3 regions of the Mesorhizobium sp. BR1-1-3 genome follow, and region 2 is predicted to be linked to each of the others. Evidence: riboswitches for the same ligand, from Rfam matches in the RefSeq annotation. Region 2 holds a riboswitch; each other region holds the start of a gene.

Region 1 (7,237 bases), on a different contig from region 2:
ATTCGGCAATTACATACGAAGCGTATGATTGTTAAATAGAGCATACGCCGCGTATGTCAATTGGCATACGTTACGTATGTGAATAGGGCCGGAAGCCATGCACAGACCCCGCAAGGAGATGATCGCCGAGACGCGCGCAAAGCTGATCGCGGCGGCCCGCCATGCCTTCGGCACAACAGGCTATGCGGAAGCCTCGATGGATGATTTCACCGCTTCGGCCGGGCTGACGCGCGGCGCGCTCTATCATCATTTCGGCGACAAGAAGGGGCTGCTGCAGGCGGTCATAGCCCAGATCGACGGCGAGATGGCGGCGCGCATCAATGAGGTCGCGTCGAGAGCGCCGACCCGCTGGCAGCATTTCGTCGACGAGTGCTCGACCTATATCGAGATGGCGCTGGAGCCGGAAATCCAGCGCATCATGTTCCGGGATGGCCCGGCCGTGCTGGGGGATCCAGCGCAATGGCCGAATGCCAGTGCGTGCATCGTGTCAATGACCGATCATCTGACCGCGCTGCAGGAGGAGGGGGTCGTTGTCTCCAGCCTCGACCCCGAGACGGCCTCGCGACTGATCAACGGAGCGAGCAGCCAGGCAGCGCAACGGATCGCCAATTCGGACGACCCCGAAGCGACGTCCAAGAAGGTGGTGACGGCGTTCAAGCAACTGCTCGAAGGCCTGCTCAAGAAGCCGGATCCGCAGTCGAATTGAAGTTCCCACCGGAGCTTTCGTGCCGGCAGCTGTTCCCGATAGGAATTTTTTCTTGACATCTGCCCTCAGCTAAGGTACATATTCGTCCATGGTGCTGATTTGCGCCGGTGACCCGCCGCACAGGCGGGTTTTTCGTTTGATGCTCCGTCAGACAACGCGCCGGCGAAAGGCTGCGAAAGAAAACCGTTGCCCCGAATTCGTCGCGCTTCGGCGTCAGGGGCCGGCAATTGACAATCGCCGGGTTGAGTTCATCTTCTTCCACCATCTCTGAGGCGGAGATTCGGGGCACATGTGGGATTTCGAGATCGGCCGGTCGGTGTCCATCATGATGCGGACCTGGCCGTTCATCTTCTTTCGTATGATCGTCTATTTCGGCATCACGCTGGCCTACATCATGGCGACCGGCACCGGTGCCTCGGTCGGCTATGGCGTCGGCCATATCTCCACCGATCCCGACGGGCCCATGTCCTTTGCCCTGTGGGGCGGCGTGGTCGGGTTTGGCATCGTCTCGATCGCGGTCTACTGGATCCGCGAATACATCCTCTATATCGTCAAGGCCGGCCACATCGCCGTCATAGTTCATCTGATCGACGGCCGCGACATTCCCGCAGGTCAGGACCAGATCGCCTACGCCAGGGATGTTGTGACCCAGCGTTTCGCCGAGGCCAACATCCTTTTCGTCGTCGACCAACTCGTCAAGGGTGCCATCCGCGCCATCACCGGCCTGCTCGGCGGTATCGCCGCCTTCCTGCCGATACCGGGCCTGAGCGGCCTGGTCTCCTTCATCAACACGGTGATCCGCCTGTCGCTGACCTATGTCGACGAGATCATCCTCGGCTACAACATCCGCATCAATTCAGCCTCACCCTTCGAGACGGCGCGCCAAGGCGTCGTGCTCTATGCCCAGAACGGCAAGGTCATGGTCAAGAACGCCGTCTGGCTGGCGGTCATCATGTGGGGCGTGTCGTTCGTCATCTTTCTGATGATGCTGGCGCCTGCCGGCGCCATTCTGTTCCTGATGCCCGGCCAGCTCGCCGGCTGGGCCTTCGTGCTCGCCGTCGTCTTCGCCTGGGCGTTCAAGGCGGCCTTCATCGAGCCTTTCGCCATCGCTTGCCTGATGCAGGTCTATTTCAAGACCATCGCGGGCCAGGTGCCGGATCCGGCCTGGGACGCCCGGTTGGCCGAGGCGTCGTCGAAGTTCAGGGAGCTCAAGGACAAGGCGCTCGCCTCCTTCGGCGGTTCGCGCTGGGGTACGGCCGGCGCCACACCCTGATCGGCCGGGCAGGTGGTGTCTGGTGAGGCAGAAACGGTGTTGAGGCGCGCCACGGTGGACTTGAGCTGTGTCTCGCCTTGCCCGGAAAACGTCTCGCTCATGATCAGTTCCGGCAGCGGCAGCCGCCGTCCCCAACCATGCGTTTCAAGGTCCGGTTTGGAAGCGAACTCGGAAACACGGCCGACGCAGAGATAGGCGATTGGCGTTACGTGATCCGGAATGGCCAACAGCCGCTTCAGCGCCTCAGCCTCGATGATGCTCACCCAGCCGACGCCAACGCCCTCGGCACGCGCGGCCAGCCAGAAATTCTGCACCGCGCAGACGGTGCTGTAGAGATCCATCTCCGGATTGTGCCAGCGTCCCAGCGGCGAACCTTTCGAGCGCTGCCGGTCGCAAGTGATGCAGATGTTGAGCGCGCTCTCGCAGATGCCTTCCAGCTTGAGCTTGCGGTACAGCGCCTGTTTTTCCGCCTCGATCGCCGGCAGTTCCTGCTCGCGCGCGGCCAGGAACAGGTCGCGCACCCTTTCGCGTCGCTCGATGTCACGAATGACAATGAAATTCCATGGCTGCATGAAGCCTACCGATGGCGCATGATGGGCGGCAAGCAGCAGCCGCGCCAGCACGTCGTCATCGATCGCGGTGGGCAGGAAATGGCTGCGCACGTCGCGCCGCGTGAACATGGCGCGATAGACCGCATCGCGCGCATTCTGGTCGAATCCATCGTCAATGGCAGCGGTCATCTGTTCCGGCATCGCTTGTCCCCTTGCGATTGCAGATTCAAAACGGTCAGAGCGTACTTTGTGCGTCCAAATGGACGCACGTCGCTCTGATGCCACCCGCCCGACCATGCGGATGACGATGCCTGCCAGGCCGGTCTTCTGGCTTGGGATCAACCCGCGTCCGGTGCCTTCCCGTCATCGACAGTGGCATTTACCGGCGCGGTCCCCCTCACAGCGTTGGGCACGCCACGGAATTCAACCGTGTTCCCGATTCTCCCGCTTGCGGCGGGCACCAGGCAGTACCAAGAACCTTACGCCGAAGCGCCGGCGAGGCCAATGCCCGCGGCGACGCGAATGGACGCAGGCGCGATTTTCCCCAGTCATCGGCCGCCCGTGCATGGCCTTTGTCGATCCGGGTCACTAGATTAGGACGATGACCACCCGTCTCTACACGCATCCGATCTTCCTCGAGCATCTCACGCCGCCCGGACATCCCGAGCGGCCCGACCGCCTGCGCGCCATCGAGCGCGTGCTCGATGAGGAAGCCTTTGCCGCGCTCGATCGTATCCAGGCGCCGGAAGGCGACGAGGCCACCATCCTCTACGCGCATCCCGCCGATTTCGTCGCCCGCGTGCGCGCCGCCATCCCCGACGAGGGGATTGCCCGCATCGATGCCGACACCACTGCCAGTCCGAAGAGCTGGCAAGCGGCGATCACCGCGATCGGCGCCGCCAACGCCGCCGTCGATGATGTCTTTTCGGGCCGCGCCGACAACGTCTTCGTCGCCGCCCGGCCGCCCGGCCATCATGCCGAAAAGACCACGGCCATGGGCTTCTGCCTGTTCAACACGGCGGCGATCGCGGCGCGTTATGCGCAGAAGAAACACGGTGTCGAGCGCGTTGCCATCGTCGACTGGGACGTGCATCACGGCAATGGCACGCAGGATATTTTCTGGGACGATCCCTCGGTGCTCTATTGCTCGACACACCAGATGCCGCTTTATCCCGGCACCGGAGCGAAGACCGAAACGGGCGCCGGCAACATCGTCAACGCACCGCTGGCGCCGCAGACCGGCAGCGAAGTGTTTCGCGATGCCTTCCTGTCGCGCGTCCTGCCCGCGCTCGACAATTTCGCGCCCGACCTGATCATCATTTCGGCCGGGTTCGACGCGCACCACCGCGATCCGCTGGCCGAGATCAATCTGACCGAGGATGATTTCGATTGGGCGACCGGCCAGCTGATGCAGCGCGCGGCACGCCACAGCGGCAACCGGCTCGTCAGCCTGCTCGAGGGCGGCTACGATCTGCAGGGATTGGCATTTTCGGTCGCCGCCCATGTCGGGCGACTGATGAAAGGATGAACGATGGCTGGTGAGACCAACGAAGACGTCAAGGCGATGAGCTTCGAGCAGGCACTCGATGCGCTGGAGAAGATCGTCGATGATCTGGAGCGTGGCGACGTGCCGCTCGACCAGTCGATCAGGATCTATGAACGTGGCGAGGCGCTGAAGGCGCATTGCGACCGGCTGCTGAAGGCCGCCGAGGACAAGGTCGAGAAGATCAGGCTGTCGCGCGACGGCAAGCCGGTTGGAACGGAGCCGCTCGACGCGGATTGAGGCCGGTCCGAACGATGGCCTCGCCTCACCGGTTTTTGGACATGATCATGACCGAGGCTATAACTCGTTGCGATTGAAACAGCTCAAGGACAAGAGGAGATACGGAAGCGATGTGCAGAAACATCAAGACCCTGTTCAATTTTGATCCGCCGGCAACCAATGACGAGGTGCGCGACGCGGCCCTTCAGTTCGTCCGCAAGCTGAGCGGAACGACGCGACCCTCGAAGCAGAACCAGCACGCCTTCGATCATGCCGTCGACGCCATCGCGGCCTCGGCGCGCGAACTGCTCGATTCCCTGGAAACCCATCAGCATCCGCGCAATCGCGAAGAGGTGGCGGCCAAGCTGCGGGCAAAGGCGGCCATCCGCTTTGCCTGATGCGGCCAGGCGGCCTTCGACCACCGACAAGGAGAGTCCATGAGCTTCTTCCCCGGGAAAGACCCTGAGGTGGGCGATGCGTTCGCCAGCGATCAGATCGAATTGATGGTCATTCCGAACGCCAAGGACATCGGTGGTTTTCAGGTGCGCCGTGCCCTGCCAACGGCAAAAAGGCGGTTGGTCGGTCCGTTCATCTTCTTCGACCGCATGGGTCCCGCGATCCTGCGGGCCGGCCAGGCGCTGGACGTCCGTCCGCATCCGCATATCGGACTGTCGACGGTCACCTATCTGTTCGACGGCAAGATCCGGCACCGCGACTCCCTCGGCACCGAAATGGTCATTCAGCCCGGCGACGTGAATTTGATGACCGCCGGCCGCGGCATCGTCCATTCGGAGCGTACGCCGGAGGAACTGCGTGGCGCGCCGATGTCGGTATCCGGCCTGCAGACATGGCTGGCGCTGCCGGACGACAAGGAAGAGGTGGCTCCTGTGTTCGAGAACACAGGAGCGCTCAGGCTTCCCGAGATTGATGCCGAAGGCGTCAACGGGCGCCTCATCATCGGCGATTTCCAAGGATTACGGTCCCCGGTCAGGGCCGATTCGGAGACGCTCTACGCCGACCTGCGCCTGGCGCCCGGCGCCAGCGTGAAAATCCCTGCCGATGCGGAAGAGCGCGCCATTTACACGCTGGAAGGCGAGGTCTCGATTTCGGGCGATGTGTTCCCAGCCGAACGGCTGCTGGTCTTCCGTCCCGGTGACGAGATCGTCGTGTCGTCGCAGACCGGGGCGCATTTCATGCTGTTCGGCGGCGCCTCTCTTGGTTCGAAGCGTTACATCTGGTGGAATTTCGTCTCGTCGTCGAAAGAGCGTATCGAACAGGCGAAAGAGGAATGGAAGACAGGCCGCTTCGACATCGTTCCAGGAGACGAGGAAGAGTTCATTCCGCTGCCGGAAAGCTGATGCCTGTCGCCCAAAGTGGCCCGGTTTTGGGGAAACGACCTGCATAGAAGCAAAAGACCACAGTCTGATCCGCGTCACTGACACGCATTTACTTTCGCCGGCCGGCGGCCTATTTCGCCCATCAACCGAAAGCCTGAGCACCGTGAACGCAACGCCGCATACGCCGCTTCTCGACAAGGCCCGCATCCCGGCCGACCTGCGCATGCTTGCCGAGAGTGAGCTGCCGCAACTGGCGTCCGAGCTTCGCGCCGAACTGGTCGACGCGGTATCCCGCACGGGTGGTCATCTGGGCGCCGGCCTTGGCGTGGTCGAGCTGACAGTGGCGCTGCACTATGTCTTCAACACCCCGGACGACCGGCTGATCTGGGATGTCGGCCACCAGGCCTATCCGCACAAGATCCTGACCGGCCGCCGCGACCGTATCCGCACGCTGCGCCAGGAAGGCGGCCTATCCGGCTTCACCCGCCGCGCCGAGAGCGAGTACGATCCATTCGGCGCTGCCCACTCCTCGACATCGATATCGGCCGGCCTCGGCATGGCCGCGGCCCGCGATCTCTCCGGCGGCCGCAACAATGTCATCGCCGTCATCGGCGACGGCGCCATGTCTGCCGGCATGGCCTACGAGGCGATGAACAATGCCGGCGCGCTCGATGCACGGCTGATCGTCATTCTCAACGACAACGACATGTCGATCGCGCCGCCAACCGGCGCCATGAGCGCCTATCTGGCGCGGCTGGCCTCCGGCAAGGCCTATATCGGCCTGCGCGATTTCGGCAAAAAACTGACGTCTTATCTCGGCAAGCGTGCGGATCGTGCGATCACAAGGGCGGTCGAGCATGCACGCGGCTACGTCACCGGCGGCACGCTGTTCGAGGAACTCGGCTTCTATCACATCGGCCCGATCGACGGCCACAATCTGGAGCATCTGATCCCGGTCCTGAAAAATGTCCGAGACAATGGCGAAGGCCCGGTGCTCATCCATGTCGTCACCCAGAAGGGCAAGGGCTATGCGCCGGCGGAAGCCGCCGCCGACAAATATCACGGCGTCAACAAGTTCGACGTCATCACCGGCGCGCAGGCCAAGGCGCCGGCCAACGCACCGGCCTACACCAAGGTGTTCGCCGAAAGCCTGGTCCAGGAGGGCCGCGAGGACGACCGCATCGTCGCCGTCACCGCAGCCATGCCGAGCGGTACCGGCCTCGACCTGTTCGGCGAAGCGTTCCCGTCGAGGACCTTCGATGTCGGCATCGCCGAACAGCACGCGGTGACCTTCGCCGCCGGCCTCGCCACCGAAGGCTACAAGCCGTTCGCGGCCATCTATTCCACCTTCCTGCAGCGCGCCTACGACCAGGTCGTCCACGACGTCGCCATCCAGAAATTACCGGTGCGCTTTCCCATCGACCGCGCCGGCTTCGTCGGCGCCGATGGCGCCACCCATTGCGGCGCCTTCGACACCACCTTCCTGGCGACACTGCCGGGCTTCGTGGTGATGGCGGCGGCCGACGAGGCGGAGCTGCGCCACATGGTACGCACCGCGGCAAGCTATGATGACGGCCCGATCGCCTTTCGCTATCCGCGCGGCAATGG
Region 2 (7,237 bases):
CGGCAAGCTGTTTGGTAAACACCGGTTTTCGCCGAACGTCTCGCCGTCGAAAACCTGGGAAGGGCTGATCGGCGGATTGGTGTCGGCGAGCCTGCTCGGCGCGCTGTTGTCGTTCGTGACGCCCTTCTCGCCGCTGCAGGCGGCAGCCGTGGCCTTCGTCGCCTGCTCGATGGGATTCCTAGGCGGGCTGGTCGCCTCGGCCATCAAGCGCGACCAGGGCGTCAAGGACTGGGGCCATCTCATCGAAGGCCATGGCGGCATGATGGACCGCACCGACAGCCTGGTCTTCGCCGCCCCGGTGTTCTTCCACATCGTGCGCTATTTCTGGACCGTGTGATCCGGCGACCGGTTGCCAAACGCGCTCAAAGCCGGTTGCGGATCAGCATGGTGACGACGAAGAACGCACCGACCGAGCTGGTGATGATGCCGATCGGCAGTTCCTGCGGCGGCAGCAGCGTTCGGGCCAGAAGATCGCTGGCCAGCAAAAGCACCGCGCCGAAGACGGCGCAGCTGGCAACCAGGCGCAGATGCAAGGGGCCTGCCAGCGGCCGCGACAGATGCGGGATCATCAGCCCGACGAAGCCGATGACCCCGGCGACAGAGACCAGGATCGCCGTCGAGAAGGCGGCGACGAGAAACGTCATTCGGCGCATGCGCGCCACTGGCACGCCAAGGCTTTCGGCGGCGTTTTCGCCGGCCAGGAAGGCATCGAGCCGGCGGTGGTTCCACAGCGCGTAAGCCAGAATGGTGCCCGCACCCAGCGCGCCCAACCAGATATTGTCCCAGCGCGCCAGGCCAAGGCCGCCCATCGTCCAGAACAACACGGAGTGGGCGGCGCGCTGGTCGCCGGCAAAGACCAGGTAGTTGGTCAAGGCGGTGAACATGAAGGACACGGCAAGGCCGGCGAGGATCAGCCGCTCCGGCCCTTGGCCCCTCACCCGCGCGACCAGCAGCAGGACGACGCCGGCGGCCAATATGCCGCCGGTGAAGGCCGCGACCGGCAACGTCCAGATGCCAAAGCTGTCGCCGAAGACGGTGATGACGGAAACAGCACCGGCGGCGGCGCCCGACGACAGGCCGAACAGGAACGGATCGGCGAGATCGTTGCGGGTCACTGTCTGCAGCAGCGCGCCGACGACGCCGAGGCCCGCGCCGACGCAGATGGCCAGGATCGTGCGCGGCAGCCGCAGATCGACGACGATCTTGCCGACCGGCCCGGACACGTCGTGCCCGCCTAAGCCGATTGCGCGGCCAAGCGCTGCTACAACGTCGGCCAGCGGGATCAGCGTCGAGCCATAGGCGATCGACAGCAGAGCGAGAGCGGCGATCGCCGCCGCTCCCGCCAGCATGGCCAACGCAAATGCCGGATGGCGCAAGCTCAAAATGCTTCCGGGTGCATGGCCTTGGCGATCTTGTCGATCGCTTCGATGTTGGCGGGTCCAGGCGTCAGCTCGGCGTAGCGGAGGGCAACGAAGCGCTCGTTCTTGACCGCGTCGGTCTCCTTCATGGCCGGATGCGCCTTCAGGAAGTCGAGCAGCTTCCTGTAGCCGCCACCGTCCTGGTAATCGAGCAGGATGAGGAATTGCGGATTGCGCGACGCCACCGTTTCCCAATCCGTGTTGCCCCAGCTGGTGTCCATGTCAGCCATGATGTTGTCGCCGCCGGCGGCAGTGATCATGGCGCTGGGGATGGCGAACTTGCCTGCGGTGAACGGCTTGTCCTCGCCGGAATCGTAGAGGAACACCCGCGTGCCCTTGGCGCTGCCGACCTTGGCGGTGATGTCGGCGAGCTGCGCCTTCCAGCCAGAGACAAGCTTTTCCGCCTCTGTCTCCTTGCCGAAGATCTTGCCCAGCTTTTCGACGTCGCCGTAGAGCAGGTCCATCGAGGCGGCGGGGCGCCTCTTGTCGAGATGGACGCAGCTTTCCGCCAGAACCAGCGTCTTGATGCCGTGCGGGGCAAGCGTGTCGGGCGTCACCTCGCCACCCGGCTTCATGCCGTAGTACCAGCCGGCGAAGAAGAAATCCGGCTCCACGGCCACGAGGTTTTCGAGCGTCGGATATTTCGGCGCCAGCTCCGGGATCGAACCCTGCTCTGCCTTGAATTCGGGACCGACCTTGTACCATCCGGTGATGCCGGTCAGGCCGACGATTGACGGCTGCAATTTCAGCGCGAAAGCCATCTCGGCCATGTTCAGATCATGGATGACAGCGCGCTTCGGCGGCGCGTCGAAGGTCAGCGGCTTGCCGCAGCTGTCGACGGTTACCGGGAAGGCGAAGGCGGTCGAGGTCAGCAGCGAGACGGCAAGCGAAAAAGCGAGGCGTTTCACGGGTATGCTCCTTGTGGGTGGGATCGGGTCGACTATGGAACGGCTTCAATCACGACGGCGGCGCGGCACGGTTCGGAACCTCGAACACCGTCAACTCTCGATCCTCGGTCGGATGGCGCAGGCGCAGCACATCGATGCCGAAAATCTCGCGGATCAGCTGTTGGGCCAGCGCTTCGCGCGGTGCGGCGAGCGCTTGCAGGCGGGCATGATTCATCACCGCAACCCTGGTGGCGAAGGGTGCTACCAGCGCCAGATCGTGCAGCACCGCGATCACCGTCATCTCGAAGCCTGCCACGAGGTCGAGCAGTTCGCCGCGGGCGCGCGGGTCCAGATGGTTGGTCGGTTCGTCGAGGAACAGGATTTTGGGCTGCTGGGCGATGGCGCGCGCCAGTTGGGCGCGCTGGCGCTCGCCGCCCGACAGCGAGCCGACGGTGCGGCCAAGCAGCGGCAGCAGGCCGGTCCGGCGCAGCGCATTGACGACAATGTCGCGTTCCTCGCTCCTGCGCCTCAGTCCGGCGTGCGGGACCCGGCCAAGCTCGACATAATCGATCACCGCCAGCCGCGGATCGGGCTGGTCGGTCTGGCCGACAACGGCGATATGCAACGCCCGCTCGGCGGCCGAAATCCTGTCCAGCCCGCGTCCGCCAAGCTTCACCTCGCCGGAACTTGGCCGCAGCATGCCCGACAGCATGCGCAGCAGCGTCGTCTTGCCGGCGCCGTTGGGACCGATGATGGCAAGGCGATCGCCAGCGGCCACCGAGAAGCTGACCGCCTGGACCAGATTCCGCCCATTCGCCATGGCACAGAGGTCATGGGCTTCGAGAAGCGCTGCGCTCATCGGCTGCAGCCCGCCGGATTGCGGGGACGGCAAAGCGTGCGCATGGTGATGCGATGATCGATGGAGCCGTCCAACTTTCCGTCACTTTCCAAAACTGGCGACGGAAGGAAGCTGGCGAACCGGCCGACAAGGCCGGGATTCGCGTTTCCTCCCGGCACACCCCGTCCGGTCAACTCAGTGATGGCAGGTCTCCTGACTCGCGGGTCGTTGCGCCATCCTGCCTTCCCAGCCTTGCCGGCCAGTGGCATTCACGGATTTTGCTCGCCGCTTACAGTTGCGGGGGCAGCCACGGCCTCGACCTGAACAGGCCTCACCGTGTTCCCTTTTCACCCCTCGCCTTTCGGCTCGGGGACCATCACCACTTCAGCGTAGATTTCCACCAAACGCTTCGCAATGGATTTCTCGGACGAAGTGGTGGGCCAGCTAAGGGAAACAGGCATTGCACGCTCATTTTATGTAATAACATAACATTCTTAGGAGATGACGCGGCCCGCTGTCAAGCGAAAGCCCATGGGATCGGCGCAGATTGCACGGAATGCGCAATTTCGATCAAACTGGCCGCGCCAGGAAACGCCAAGATGATCCGGCCAATGCGAAAAGGAGCCCCATGAACCCGACCGAGAAAGCGCTGTGGTTCGTCGAGAGCCATCTGCCGGAGGCGATCTCGCTTGACGATGTCGCGCAAAGCAGCGGCGTGTCGCGTTTTCATGTGACGCGCGCCTTCGGCGCCGCAACCGGCCGCTCGGTGATGGGTTACATGCGCTCACGCCGGCTGACCGAGGCGGCGCGCAAGCTGGCCGGCGGAGCGCCCGACATCCTCGTCGTCGCGCTCGACGCCGGCTACAACTCGCATGAGGCGTTCACCCGTGCCTTCCGCGATCAGTTCGGCACCACGCCGGAACTGGTGCGCGCGCAAGGCTCGACCAACAACCTCGACCTCGTGGAGCCGATCCTGATGGACCAGTCCCTCCTCACCAATCTCGAACCACCGCGCTTCGAGACCAGCCGGCCGTTCCTGATCGCCGGCCTCGGCGAACGCTACAGCTGTGAAACCAGCGCCGGGATTCCGATGCAGTGGCAGCGTTTTGCACCCTTTATCGGCAACATCCCCGGCGAGATCTCAGGCGTTTTCTACGGCGTGTGCCTTAATGGCGACGACGCGGGCAATTTCGACTATGTCGTCGGCGTCGAAGTGTCCGGCTTTGCGGATCTGCCGAAGGACTTCTATCGGGTGCGGGTGCCGGCGCAGAAATATGCGGTGTTCTCGCACCGCGAGCACATCTCATCCATCCGCCGGACGATCAACACGATCTGGAACAGCTGGCTGCCCGCCTCCGGGCACGAAATCGCGGATGCACCGGAATTCGAGCGCTATGGACCGGAGTTCGATGCCCACAGCGGCAATGGCGGCCTGGAGATCTGGGTACCGGTGAAGGCGTAGCTCGATCACGCCATCGGCAGCGCCGGCCAGCGATCGATGACCTTTCCGCCGGAAAACACGGCGATCGACCCGAATTGCTGCAGCACGGCCTCGCTCTGCGTCGGCCTTAGAAACGCGTAGTCGCCTGGCCTTGCGGTCGCATCGGCGGGCAAGCCCATGAATTGCTGGTTGGAGGACAGGCCGAGCAGGCCGTTCGTCTTCATGCCTTGGGGGAAGACCGGCTCGGCCATCCACTTGCCGCCATAGAGATAGCAGCCCTTGCGCGGAAACCGGCCGAGCGCCTGCAGCAGGCGGGTGACGGCCGGCGGGCCAGGCAGCATCGGCTCGACCACTTTCAGGATCGGCGTGGCGATGAAAGCCGCCGGCTGGAAGCCGTCGAGGCCTGGCGTATCGAAGTCGCTGGGCAGCACGAAGGCCGAGCCCATCGACACTTCATTGGCCGCGCCGCCACGATGAAGCAGCGCGGTCTTGCTGCCGCCGATGTTGAGGATACGGCGCTGGTCGGCGCCGAGACAGGCGACGAACGCCGCAGCCTGCGCCGACGCCTCCGCCAATGCCTTTGCCGGTCCGCCGAAAAGGCCGGGAATGAGCGGTGCATGCGCCTCGTAGGCCATGACGCCTTCGCAATGCAGCCGGGCCGGCAACGCGCTCAACGCCTTCGACAAGGCCGCGGGATCAGCAAAGCCGCCGCGATGCAGCCCGACATCGATCTCGAAAGCGATGCGCAGGCCGATGCCGAGTTCGTCAGCGAGAGCACCGTATTCCGCCAGTCTCTCCTCGCTGTCGATCAGCCAGCAGACACGCGACCAGTCGGCATCACCCTTCACCAGCGCAGCCCTTGCCGCACCGATCGGCATCGGCTTGCCGTAGAGCAGATCGGCATCCGGAAACGCCTTCAGCACCGCCTCGCTGATCGGCGGGTGGAAGGTCATGAAGCGCTCATGGCGAAGCGCCTTGCCTATATGCGCAAGCAGCGGCAGGCAGGCGAGCGATTTGTCGACCAGCCGCACGGCCAGGCCGGGATCCAGCCTCCTTTTTACCAGGGCAATGTTTCCGTCCAGCCGATCGCGGTCGAGCAGCAGGCAGGGTCGGAAGATGCCGGCGGTCTTCAGCGCATCCGAGAGGGTGGAAAAATAGGTGCTCATCATTCGATGCCGAACAGGCCGGCCATGTAGGGCGACACGAAGCGGTTTTCCGGATCGATGTCGCGGCGCGCCGCCATGGCATCGTCCCAGCGCGGGTAGAGCTTTTTCAGCTCCGCCGCTTTCAGGCTGTGCATCTTGCCCCAATGCGGCCGGCCGCCATATCTGCGGAAGATCGGCTCTGCCGCCCGCATGAACGGCAAAGGATCGTTCGCGGCGTCATGATGGATGGCGATGGAGCAGGTCAGCCTGTTGTAGAATGGCGAAAGCCAGAACTGGTCCGGCGCGACCGAGCGCACCTCCATCGGGAAATAGACCTCGGGAAAGCGCTTCTCGGTCAGCTCGATGATCTCGGCCAGCGCCTTCGGCCCTTCCTCGAACGGCAAATGATATTCCATCTCGTTGAACTTGGTCTGCCGGTCGCTGGCATAGACGTTGAGCCAGTCCTGCACGTAGTCCTCGGCGGGAAATTTGGCGGCCGCCGATCGGATCAGGCGGCCACGCAGCGATGGCAGCCAGGCAAGTGAAGTGCGCAGCCTGCGCAGTGTCCTCAAACCCGCCTCGTCCTCTTCCGGCGGCCGCGTGGTGGGTGCGGCATCGCTGAAATCGCTGGCGATGAACTGCGCATAGCCGGAAAACGGAATGTAGTAGAATTCGGCCGAGCGATGCGCGGCCATCATCGCCTCGAAATCACGCAGCATCTCGGTGATCGGCAGCACATATTTGCGGCGGCGCAACCGGTAGGTCGCGATGTTGTTCAGCGTCACTTCGGTGAGCACGCCGAAAGCGCCGAGCGCGACACCGATGGCGTGGATCATGTCCCGATCCCCTGCCCGCTTGAAGTCGCGGACCTTGCCAAGGCCGTCGACGATCTGCACCGTCTCCAGCTGCGTGTGATAGGCGCCGAGCGTCGGTCCCGAGCCGTGCGTGGCTGTGCCCAGCGCGCCGCCGATCGCCTGACGGTCGATGTCGCCCATGTTGGGCAGGCCCTGGCCAATGCCTTGCAGGATGTGCATGAGCGCGCCGAGCCGGGTCCCTGCCCGCACCCGCGCTTGATGTTTTTGCGCGTCGTGCGAGACCAGCCCTTCCAGTCTCTCCAGGGACAGGATCGTGCCCTGCGATTTCACCAGCGGTGTGAAGGAATGACCGGCGCCGGCGACGCGCACCGGGCCAGGCGCGCTCCGGACGAGATCACCGAGTTCACCGACATCGCTGGGGCTGGCGATCAGCTTGGGCTCGGCACTTACGAAGCCCGACCAGTTGCTCCAAGTGTTCGACATGGCGCTCCCCGCTCAGGCAACCGCACGACGGCGACGTGACACAAGAACGAAGAGACCGAGCAGCGCCACGCTTGCCACCGCGCTGGCGGCGGCGAATTCCGGCACCGGCCGGAAATCCTTGCCGTCGATGAGCAGCGACGCCGCAATCGGCCCGATCGCCAGGCCGAACAGTTGGGCTGCCGGCACCAGCAGCACGGCGGTGCGCGTCTC
Region 3 (7,237 bases), on a different contig from region 2:
GGCCGTCCGGCCGGCATGTATACCGAACTGGAGGACCGTCACGGCATCCATGGCGGCGATGTCGAGACCTCGCTGATGCTGCATTTCCGGCCGGACCTCGTGGACATGGGCAAATCAGACAATTTCGTTTCCAATGTCGCCAAGGCCGAAAAGGAATTCTCGCTGCTGCGCCACACCGGCACCCACGCCTTCGCCTGGATCGCCAGCGATCTCAACCCGAACGGCGTCGTCGGCGACGCCAGCATCGCGACGGCGGAGAAGGGCCGGTTGACGGCAGAATATCAGGCCGACGGCTTCATCAGCCTGCTGCAAGATGTGCGCAAGGCGAAGCTCGCGGAGTGGTTGACGTAGCCTCCAAACCAGTGGCAAGCGCTGTCATCGCTATTCCAGATCCTCTTGAACAAACGAGGCGATGGAGGAGGCGGATCAGACGAACAACGATATGGGGGCAAAGCTAGCTGTCGATCCTCAGCGCAAAGGGCGTGCCTTCAAAGGCGTCCGCGCCGCGCCCGATCGACTCGATCGCCTCGACCATGCGGCCGTTGCGCTCAAGCAACGCATCGGCCACGGCGATCAGTCGCGGATTGGGCGTTGCCGAAGGCGACAGCACCCGCAGCGTCCGCGCCAATTCGGCCTCGTCACGCTTCGGCGCCAGTGCTGCCGCGATGATATAGGCCGAAGCCGTCGAGCGGCTGATGCCGGCATAGCAATGCACGAGCATCGGCCTTGCCCGGTCCCACCGGCGCGCGAAATCGAGCAGATTGCGGACATGATCTTCGCCCGGCATGGTCATGCCGTCCTGCGCCACCGCGATGTCGTGCATGACCAGATGCAGGTGGTTTTCCCTCGAGATCGAGGCCGGCCGCACCACCTCCGTTCCGGCGGCGAGCAGCGAAAGCATGCGGTCGGCGCCGGTCCTGGCCACCGTTTCCTCGATCTTTGCCAGCGAGCAGACATGGATCATTGTTTTGAACCCTTCGATTGATGCTCGCGCCGCGACGCCCATTCGGCAAGTGCGGATTCGAGCCGCTGCCATTCCTCCTCACTGCCCGGCAGGCCGGCGCGCAGAACGTCAGGCCGGTCGGCAAAATGGCGAAGCAGGATGCCGCGCTCGCCGAGCGCTGCAAACAAATCGGCGGCATTGGTCAGACTGAGGAAACGATACAGTGTGGTTCCGCCCGCAACAGGAACGCCGAAGCGGCCGAAAAGCGCATCGAGACGCGCCGATTCACCGGCCAACGACGCCCGCATCACGTCCTGCCACCCGATGTCGGCAAGCGCGCGGATGCCATATTCCAGCGCCGGGCCGGCGACGGCCCATGGTCCGAACTGCGTATCCAGCCGGTCGACCGTCGCAGTATCGGAAAGTGCAAAGCCGAGCCGCAGCCCGGCCAGGCCAAAGAACTTGCCGAACGAGCGCAGCACGACGAGGCCGCCCCGACCGACATCGCCCGCGACGCTGTGCTGACGCGGGCCGACATCCATGAACGCCTCGTCGACGACCAGCAGTCCGCCCTTGGCTCGCAATCCGGCGGCCAGAGCCAGCAACCGGTCGCGCTCTATGACACGTCCATCCGGATTGTTCGGATTGACGATGATGACGAGGTCGGCGTCAGCCAACGCTTCGAAATTATCGACCTCCGCCGCCTGGTGCCCGGCGTTCGCGGCAGCGCGGGCATGTTCGGCGTAGGTCGGACCCAGCACCAACGCCTTGCCGGGCGAAATGAGCGACGCAACGCGCGGCAACAGGATCTGTGTGCCCGGCGCCGCCACGACGTTGGCTGGCGACGGCGCGCCGTAAGTACTGGCCGCGATCTCTGTCAGGTCGCGTGTGCGCGCGGCTTCCGGCAACCGCGACAGCGAGGTGGCGGGCAGGTCGAAAAGCGGGTAGGAGTGCGGATTGATACCGGTCGAGAGGTCGACGAAAGGCAGCAGGGCGTTGGGGAAAAGCACCCTCGCGCGGCCAAGACTTCCACCATGGTCCACAACCGCCCCATTAAGAAGCTTCATGTCAGTCCTGATCGCTTTCCTGTCATTGGTCGTCGAATTCGCCCTCGGTTACCCCGACTGGCTGTTTCGCGCCATCGGCCATCCGGTGACGTGGTTCGGCAGGCTGATATCCTTTCTCGACCGCAGGCTCAACCGCGCCACTGATCCCGACGCGCTGCGTCGCAAGCGCGGTGTCCAGGCGCTGCTGGTCATCGTGCTGGTGCCGGCGGTGATCGGCCTCAGCGTACAGATCCTGTTCTGGTTCGTTCCCATGGGCCTCGTCATCACGGCCCTTCTGGCAACGTCGCTGCTGTCGCAGAAGAGCCTCTATGAGCATGTCGAGGCGGTGGCTGACGCCCTCGACACCGGCGGCCTCGCCTTGGCCCGCCTTGCCGTTTCGCGGATCGTCGGTCGCGACCCTGAAACGCTCGACCGGGCCGGTGTCTGCCGCGCGGCGATCGAGAGCCTGGCCGAGAATTTTTCCGACGGCATCGTCGCCCCTGCCTTCTGGACCGGCGTCGGCGGCCTGGCCGGCGGCGCCGCCTACAAGGCCGCCAACACCGCCGATTCGATGATCGGCCACCGCACCCCGCGCCACGAGGCGTTCGGCTGGGCGGCGGCGCGCTTCGACGACTGGATCAACCTGCCGGCGTCGCGGCTGACGGCGCTTCTGATCGTGCTGGCGGCGTTCTTCGTCAAAGGCGCTGACGCGAAAAAAGCCTGGCATGCGGTGCGGCGCGACGCGAAAAAACACCGCTCGCCCAATGCCGGCTGGCCGGAAGCGGCGATGGCCGGTGCGCTCGGCCTGGCGCTCGCCGGCCCGCGCTTCTATGGCGGCGTGCTGGTCGACGACGTCTTCATGGGCGAAGGTGGGCGGCGTGAAGCCGACAGCCTCGACATCAGGCAGGCGCTGAAACTCTATCGCGTCGCCGACTATCTGCTGATCGCTCTGTTCGGGTTGGTTTCGGTCGTTGTCATCGTTGTGACCTAACCTCACCCTCCCCCGTCTGGGGAGGTTGAGGAACACTCAGAACTCGATCCCCTGCTGCGCTTTCACGCCGGCGGAAAAATGATGCTTGGTCACGCCCATTTCGGTGACGAGGTCTGCGGCCTCGACCAGCGCCGGCTTGGCGTTGCGGCCGGTGACAACGACATGCAGGCCCTCGCGCCGCGCTTTTAGCGCGCCAACCACTCTGTCGAGATCGAGATAGTCGTAGCGCAGCGCAATGTTCAATTCGTCGAGCACCAGCAGGCTGATCGACGGATCGGCCATCAGTTCGAGCACCTTGGCCCAGGCGGCTTCGGCGGCAGCGATGTCGCGCTTCAGATCCTGGGTTTCCCAGGTGAACCCCTCGCCCATCGCGTGCCACACGACACGGTCGCCGAAGGCGGCGAAGGCGTCCTTCTCGCCGGTGTGCCACTTGCCCTTGATGAACTGGACGACACCGACGCGCTTGCCGTAGCCGAGCATCCGCAGCGCCAGCCCGAAGGCGGCCGTGGTCTTGCCTTTGCCCGGGCCGGTGTTGACGATGAGCAATCCCTTCTCGACCGTCTTGCTCGCCACCTCGGCATCCTGCACCGCCTTGCGCTTGGCCATCTTGGCGCGGTGGCGCTCTTCGTCCTTATTGTCGATATCGGTCATATCATTTCACCTTGAGCGGCAGCCCCGCCACCATCAGCAGCACCGTATCGGCAATCGCCGCGACCTGCTGGTTGAGCCGGCCGGCGGCATCGCGAAAGCGGCGCGCCAGTGCATTGTCCGGCACGATGCCTTGGCCGACTTCATTGGACACCACGAACCAGGGTCCGCGCGGCCGCGACAACACCTCCGCCAATCGCCGGCATTCAAGGTCCAGATCGTGTTCGGCCAGCATATGGTTGGTCAGCCACAGCGTCAGGCAGTCGACAAGCACCGGCCGATCGTCCGGCAAGGCGGCAAGGGCGCCGGCGAGGTCGAGCGGTGCGTCGATGGTCGTCCAGCCTTCGCCGCGCCGCGACCGGTGCAACGCGATGCGCTCACGCATCTCGTCATCATAGGCTTGCGCCGTGGCGATATAGGTCCAGGGCGGCGGCAAGGCGGTCGCCAAAATTTCGGCGCGCGCGCTCTTGCCGGAGCGCGCACCGCCGATGAGGAAGGTCAGTGTCTTGCGATCAGGCAAAGCTGTCGCGCAGGCTGGTCGCGGTGCCGGTGAAGCGGCCGCGCACCACGCCGACAACCGCGCCGAGCACCAGCCAGAACACCAGATTGGTCACGGTCACCGCCACCACGAACTGGTGATGCAGCCCTTCCGGAATCGCCGTCTCGTAACTGTCGGGCTGCGGTGCCCCGACAACATGCGGTGCGACGATCAAAAGGACGGCAAGGATCGCCAGCGGCAGCGACTTGCGGAACGCGATCAGGCCGAGACCGGCAGCGGTTGCCGCCACCGTTGCCCACCACCAGATCTGGCGCTGGGTGAGATCGGCGGCCGGCATGGCCGGCAGTTCCGGCGGCAGGCCGAGGCCCGGCGCCAGCGTGAACACGGCAAAGCCGGCCAAGCCCCAGAACACGCCCTGGCGCCAACCACCGATACCGCCGGCGAATTCGGAAACCGCGACCAGGATCAACCCGAAGCCGATGCCGGTGACGATGTTGGCAAGCACGCTGAAGGCGAAACGCTCGAAACCGTCTGCCGGCGCCCAGCCCTCGTCTTCCGCCGCAGCAGTCGCTTCGGCAGGGGCCGGAGCGGCTGCGCTCATGGCATTGCTATCCGTTGCTGCCGGAGCGGCATGGTCATGGTGATGCCCGCCGCCCGCCTGTTCGTAGACTTCCGCCTTCAGGATCAGCGGCACGGTCGCATAGGCCTGCATGCAGGCAAGAACGACGCCGGCCACGAGCCCTGCGATCGCCGCGATGAACACGACGTTGCGAAACAGGTTCATGATGTCAGCCCCTCGTCAGTGGCAGGGAAATGCCATCGAATGGCGATAGTCGTGAGCCGCATTGTGGACCGCATCGATATGCGAGAAGCCGACAAAGCCCATCACGAAAATGCCGAGCAGCGCGGCGAGCGCGAGCTGCATGAAGCGCGACTGCGAGGAGACGGAAGCGCCGAGGGAGACGGAAGCGGTAGTCATGTCTTGTCCTTTCGCCCTCCACCCGAGGGCATCGAAGTCAGTTTCCTGTCGCCGGCAGGTCTCCTGGCTCACGGATCAGCGTCCTTCCCCACCTTCCCGAAGAAAAATCTTCAGTGGCATATGGAGAGGACTACCGCACACAGTTGCGGGGGCAGCCACGGCATTGGGCGAAATCCGCCCTTACCGCATTCCCTCTTGGCTCCAAAATGGAACCGGCGACACCGGCGACTATAGGCAGAATCCTCGCGTCCGGCAAACCAAATTCCGCCGGCGACCGTTGCGAATGCGCCATGAAGGTCAAAGCGATTTCGGCAGATAGCGCCACGTCACGAAGCCGCAGACCGCCGCCAGCAGGCCGAGCGTGACGAACACCGAGCCCAGGCCGAAGAAGGCCAGCACCACCGAATAGACCAGCGGCGGCGTCAGCTCGGAAAAGTCGAGATAGGTGCGATAGACCGCCGCCATCTGCGATCTTTCATAGGAGCGCACCGAGCGCATGAAGGCGGTCGAGCCGAGCGCGTCGAGTGCAATGGTGAAGAAGGCGCCGCAGAGCAGGAAGGCGCCGGTGAGCAGCGGCACGGTTTCGCCGACGAAGCCCGCCGCCAGAAGCGCGACCGACATGGCGAAATAGGCAAATGTCATGGTCCTGCGGCCGCCAAAGCGCTTTCCCGCCTTGCCCCAGAAAATCGCCATGAACAAAAGCGCGTTGCCGGCCGAAACCAGCAGGCCGCCGGCCAGCTTGCCCTCACCCGTAATGACCATGAACAGCGGCCCATAGACGAAGAACGTCGTCCAGAAACAGGAGCGCCCAAACGCGATCAGCCAGGCCAGCCTGAGCCTGGGCTGGGCGATGAAGCGGCCGATATTGGCGAGCGGATTGGCTGGTCGCGTCTTGCCGGGACGGATCGACGGGTTGTCGCCGAGCCGGTAGGTCCAGAACAATGCCAGCAGCGCTAACGCGAACACGGCCACCGCGCCATGCGCGGCATAGACGCCGAAGCGCGTGTAGAGGAAGATGCCGAGCGTCGGCCCACCGGTCCAGGCCAGCATCGACCACGCCATGCGCAGCGATTCGGCCTGCATGAAGTCGGTCTTGCGGATGTGGTCCATGATGTAGAGGTTGAGCGTGATCGACAGCGCGCTGGCTCCCATCACCCGGCACAGCATGCCGGCCAGTTGCCCGGCAAGCGTGTCGGTGACGAAGAACAGCGAGCCGATGGCCAGCAGGCAGGCGCCCGCCGTGTAGACCCAGCGCCGGGCGAAACGGCGGATCAGCATCGGCATGAACAATGTCACCGACAGGCCGAGCATCGCCACGACGGTGTAGAGGATCGAGACGATCTGCTCGTTGTGCAGGATCTCGTAAGCTTGGATCGGGATGACGCTCGACACCGTGGCGCGGGCGAAGGATTCGACCGCATAGAGCGAAGCGAAGGTGCGCGCGTCCGCGGCCTTGAGGGCCGGTAGCCAGATCGGATGGCGCACATGGGTGGACATTGCTTTCCCCGAAGCAGATTCACCGGGTCAAATCTGCCGTGGCGACCTCAGCGCCAATAAGAGGAAACCGACGTGCATCCGGCAAAAGCGAAGCCGGCCAAAGGCTTTCCGGCACTGGCCCAATGCCGCGGCTGATCCGGCGTTATCGGCAGGGTTGCCGGTCTTCTTTTGTCCTGGGCAACCGTGATAGTCCTCCAGCGGGGCTGAATCAGAATGCGAGACCATGAGCATCCAAACGCCGACCGCGCCCGTTCAGGATCGACCAAAGCGCATCGTCGCCATCGACATCGTGCGCGGCATCGCGCTGATCGCCATGGCAAGCTACCATTTCACCTGGGATCTGGAGTTCTTCGGCTACACCGATCCCGGCCTGACCGCCTTCGGCTGGTGGAAGATTTACGCGCGCTGCATCGCCTCGACCTTCCTGTTCCTGGTCGGCGTCAGCCTGTATCTCGCCCACGGCCGACAAATCCGCTGGAACGGCTTTTGGAAGCGGTTCGCCATGGTCGCCGGAGCCGCGATCGCGATTTCGGTCGTCACCCGCATAGCCACTCCGGACGGCTTCATCTTCTTCGGCATCTTGCACGAGATCGCGCTGGCCAGCCTGCTCGGTCTCGCCTTCCTGCGCCTGCCG

Evidence for each region. A riboswitch is a leader RNA that binds a small molecule or an ion and turns the genes downstream of it on or off. The one in region 2 is predicted to bind cobalamin.
Region 1: it holds a riboswitch for cobalamin, as region 2 does, so the genes downstream of both, bluB (5,6-dimethylbenzimidazole synthase) here and LB559_RS03450 (ABC transporter ATP-binding protein) in region 2, are expected to answer to the same signal.
Region 3: it holds a riboswitch for cobalamin, as region 2 does, so the genes downstream of both, LB559_RS20425 (CbtB domain-containing protein) here and LB559_RS03450 (ABC transporter ATP-binding protein) in region 2, are expected to answer to the same signal.

Annotation. Positions count from the first base shown of each region.
Region 1 covers NZ_JAIUIC010000004.1:212,639-219,875, forward strand. Annotated here, with positions in the region: gene LB559_RS11185 (TetR/AcrR family transcriptional regulator) at 98-706, shown strand; gene LB559_RS11190 (hypothetical protein) at 996-1,979, shown strand; partial or broken gene bluB (5,6-dimethylbenzimidazole synthase) at 2,102-2,827, opposite strand; cobalamin riboswitch at 2,830-3,010, opposite strand; gene LB559_RS11200 (histone deacetylase family protein) at 3,132-4,058, shown strand; gene LB559_RS11205 (exodeoxyribonuclease VII small subunit) at 4,062-4,313, shown strand; gene LB559_RS11210 (DUF2277 domain-containing protein) at 4,424-4,690, shown strand; gene LB559_RS11215 (pirin family protein) at 4,730-5,650, shown strand; gene dxs (1-deoxy-D-xylulose-5-phosphate synthase) at 5,793-7,237, shown strand, end outside.
Region 2 covers NZ_JAIUIC010000001.1:689,677-696,913, forward strand. Annotated here, with positions in the region: gene LB559_RS03435 (phosphatidate cytidylyltransferase) at 1-337, shown strand, start outside; gene LB559_RS03440 (FecCD family ABC transporter permease) at 363-1,349, opposite strand; gene LB559_RS03445 (ABC transporter substrate-binding protein) at 1,379-2,326, opposite strand; gene LB559_RS03450 (ABC transporter ATP-binding protein) at 2,376-3,164, opposite strand; cobalamin riboswitch at 3,329-3,536, opposite strand; gene LB559_RS03455 (AraC family transcriptional regulator) at 3,772-4,605, shown strand; gene LB559_RS03460 (alanine racemase) at 4,611-5,750, opposite strand; gene LB559_RS03465 (D-arabinono-1,4-lactone oxidase) at 5,750-7,027, opposite strand; gene LB559_RS03470 (MFS transporter) at 7,040-7,237, opposite strand, start outside.
Region 3 covers NZ_JAIUIC010000009.1:75,841-83,077, forward strand. Annotated here, with positions in the region: gene LB559_RS20390 (creatininase family protein) at 1-351, shown strand, start outside; gene LB559_RS20395 (tyrosine phosphatase family protein) at 455-964, opposite strand; gene cobD (threonine-phosphate decarboxylase CobD) at 961-2,010, opposite strand; gene cbiB (adenosylcobinamide-phosphate synthase CbiB) at 2,009-2,980, shown strand; gene cobO (cob(I)yrinic acid a,c-diamide adenosyltransferase) at 3,017-3,631, opposite strand; gene cobU (bifunctional adenosylcobinamide kinase/adenosylcobinamide-phosphate guanylyltransferase) at 3,633-4,148, opposite strand; gene LB559_RS20420 (CbtA family protein) at 4,141-4,911, opposite strand; gene LB559_RS20425 (CbtB domain-containing protein) at 4,927-5,106, opposite strand; cobalamin riboswitch at 5,142-5,338, opposite strand; gene LB559_RS20430 (MFS transporter) at 5,404-6,603, opposite strand; gene LB559_RS20435 (heparan-alpha-glucosaminide N-acetyltransferase) at 6,827-7,237, shown strand, end outside.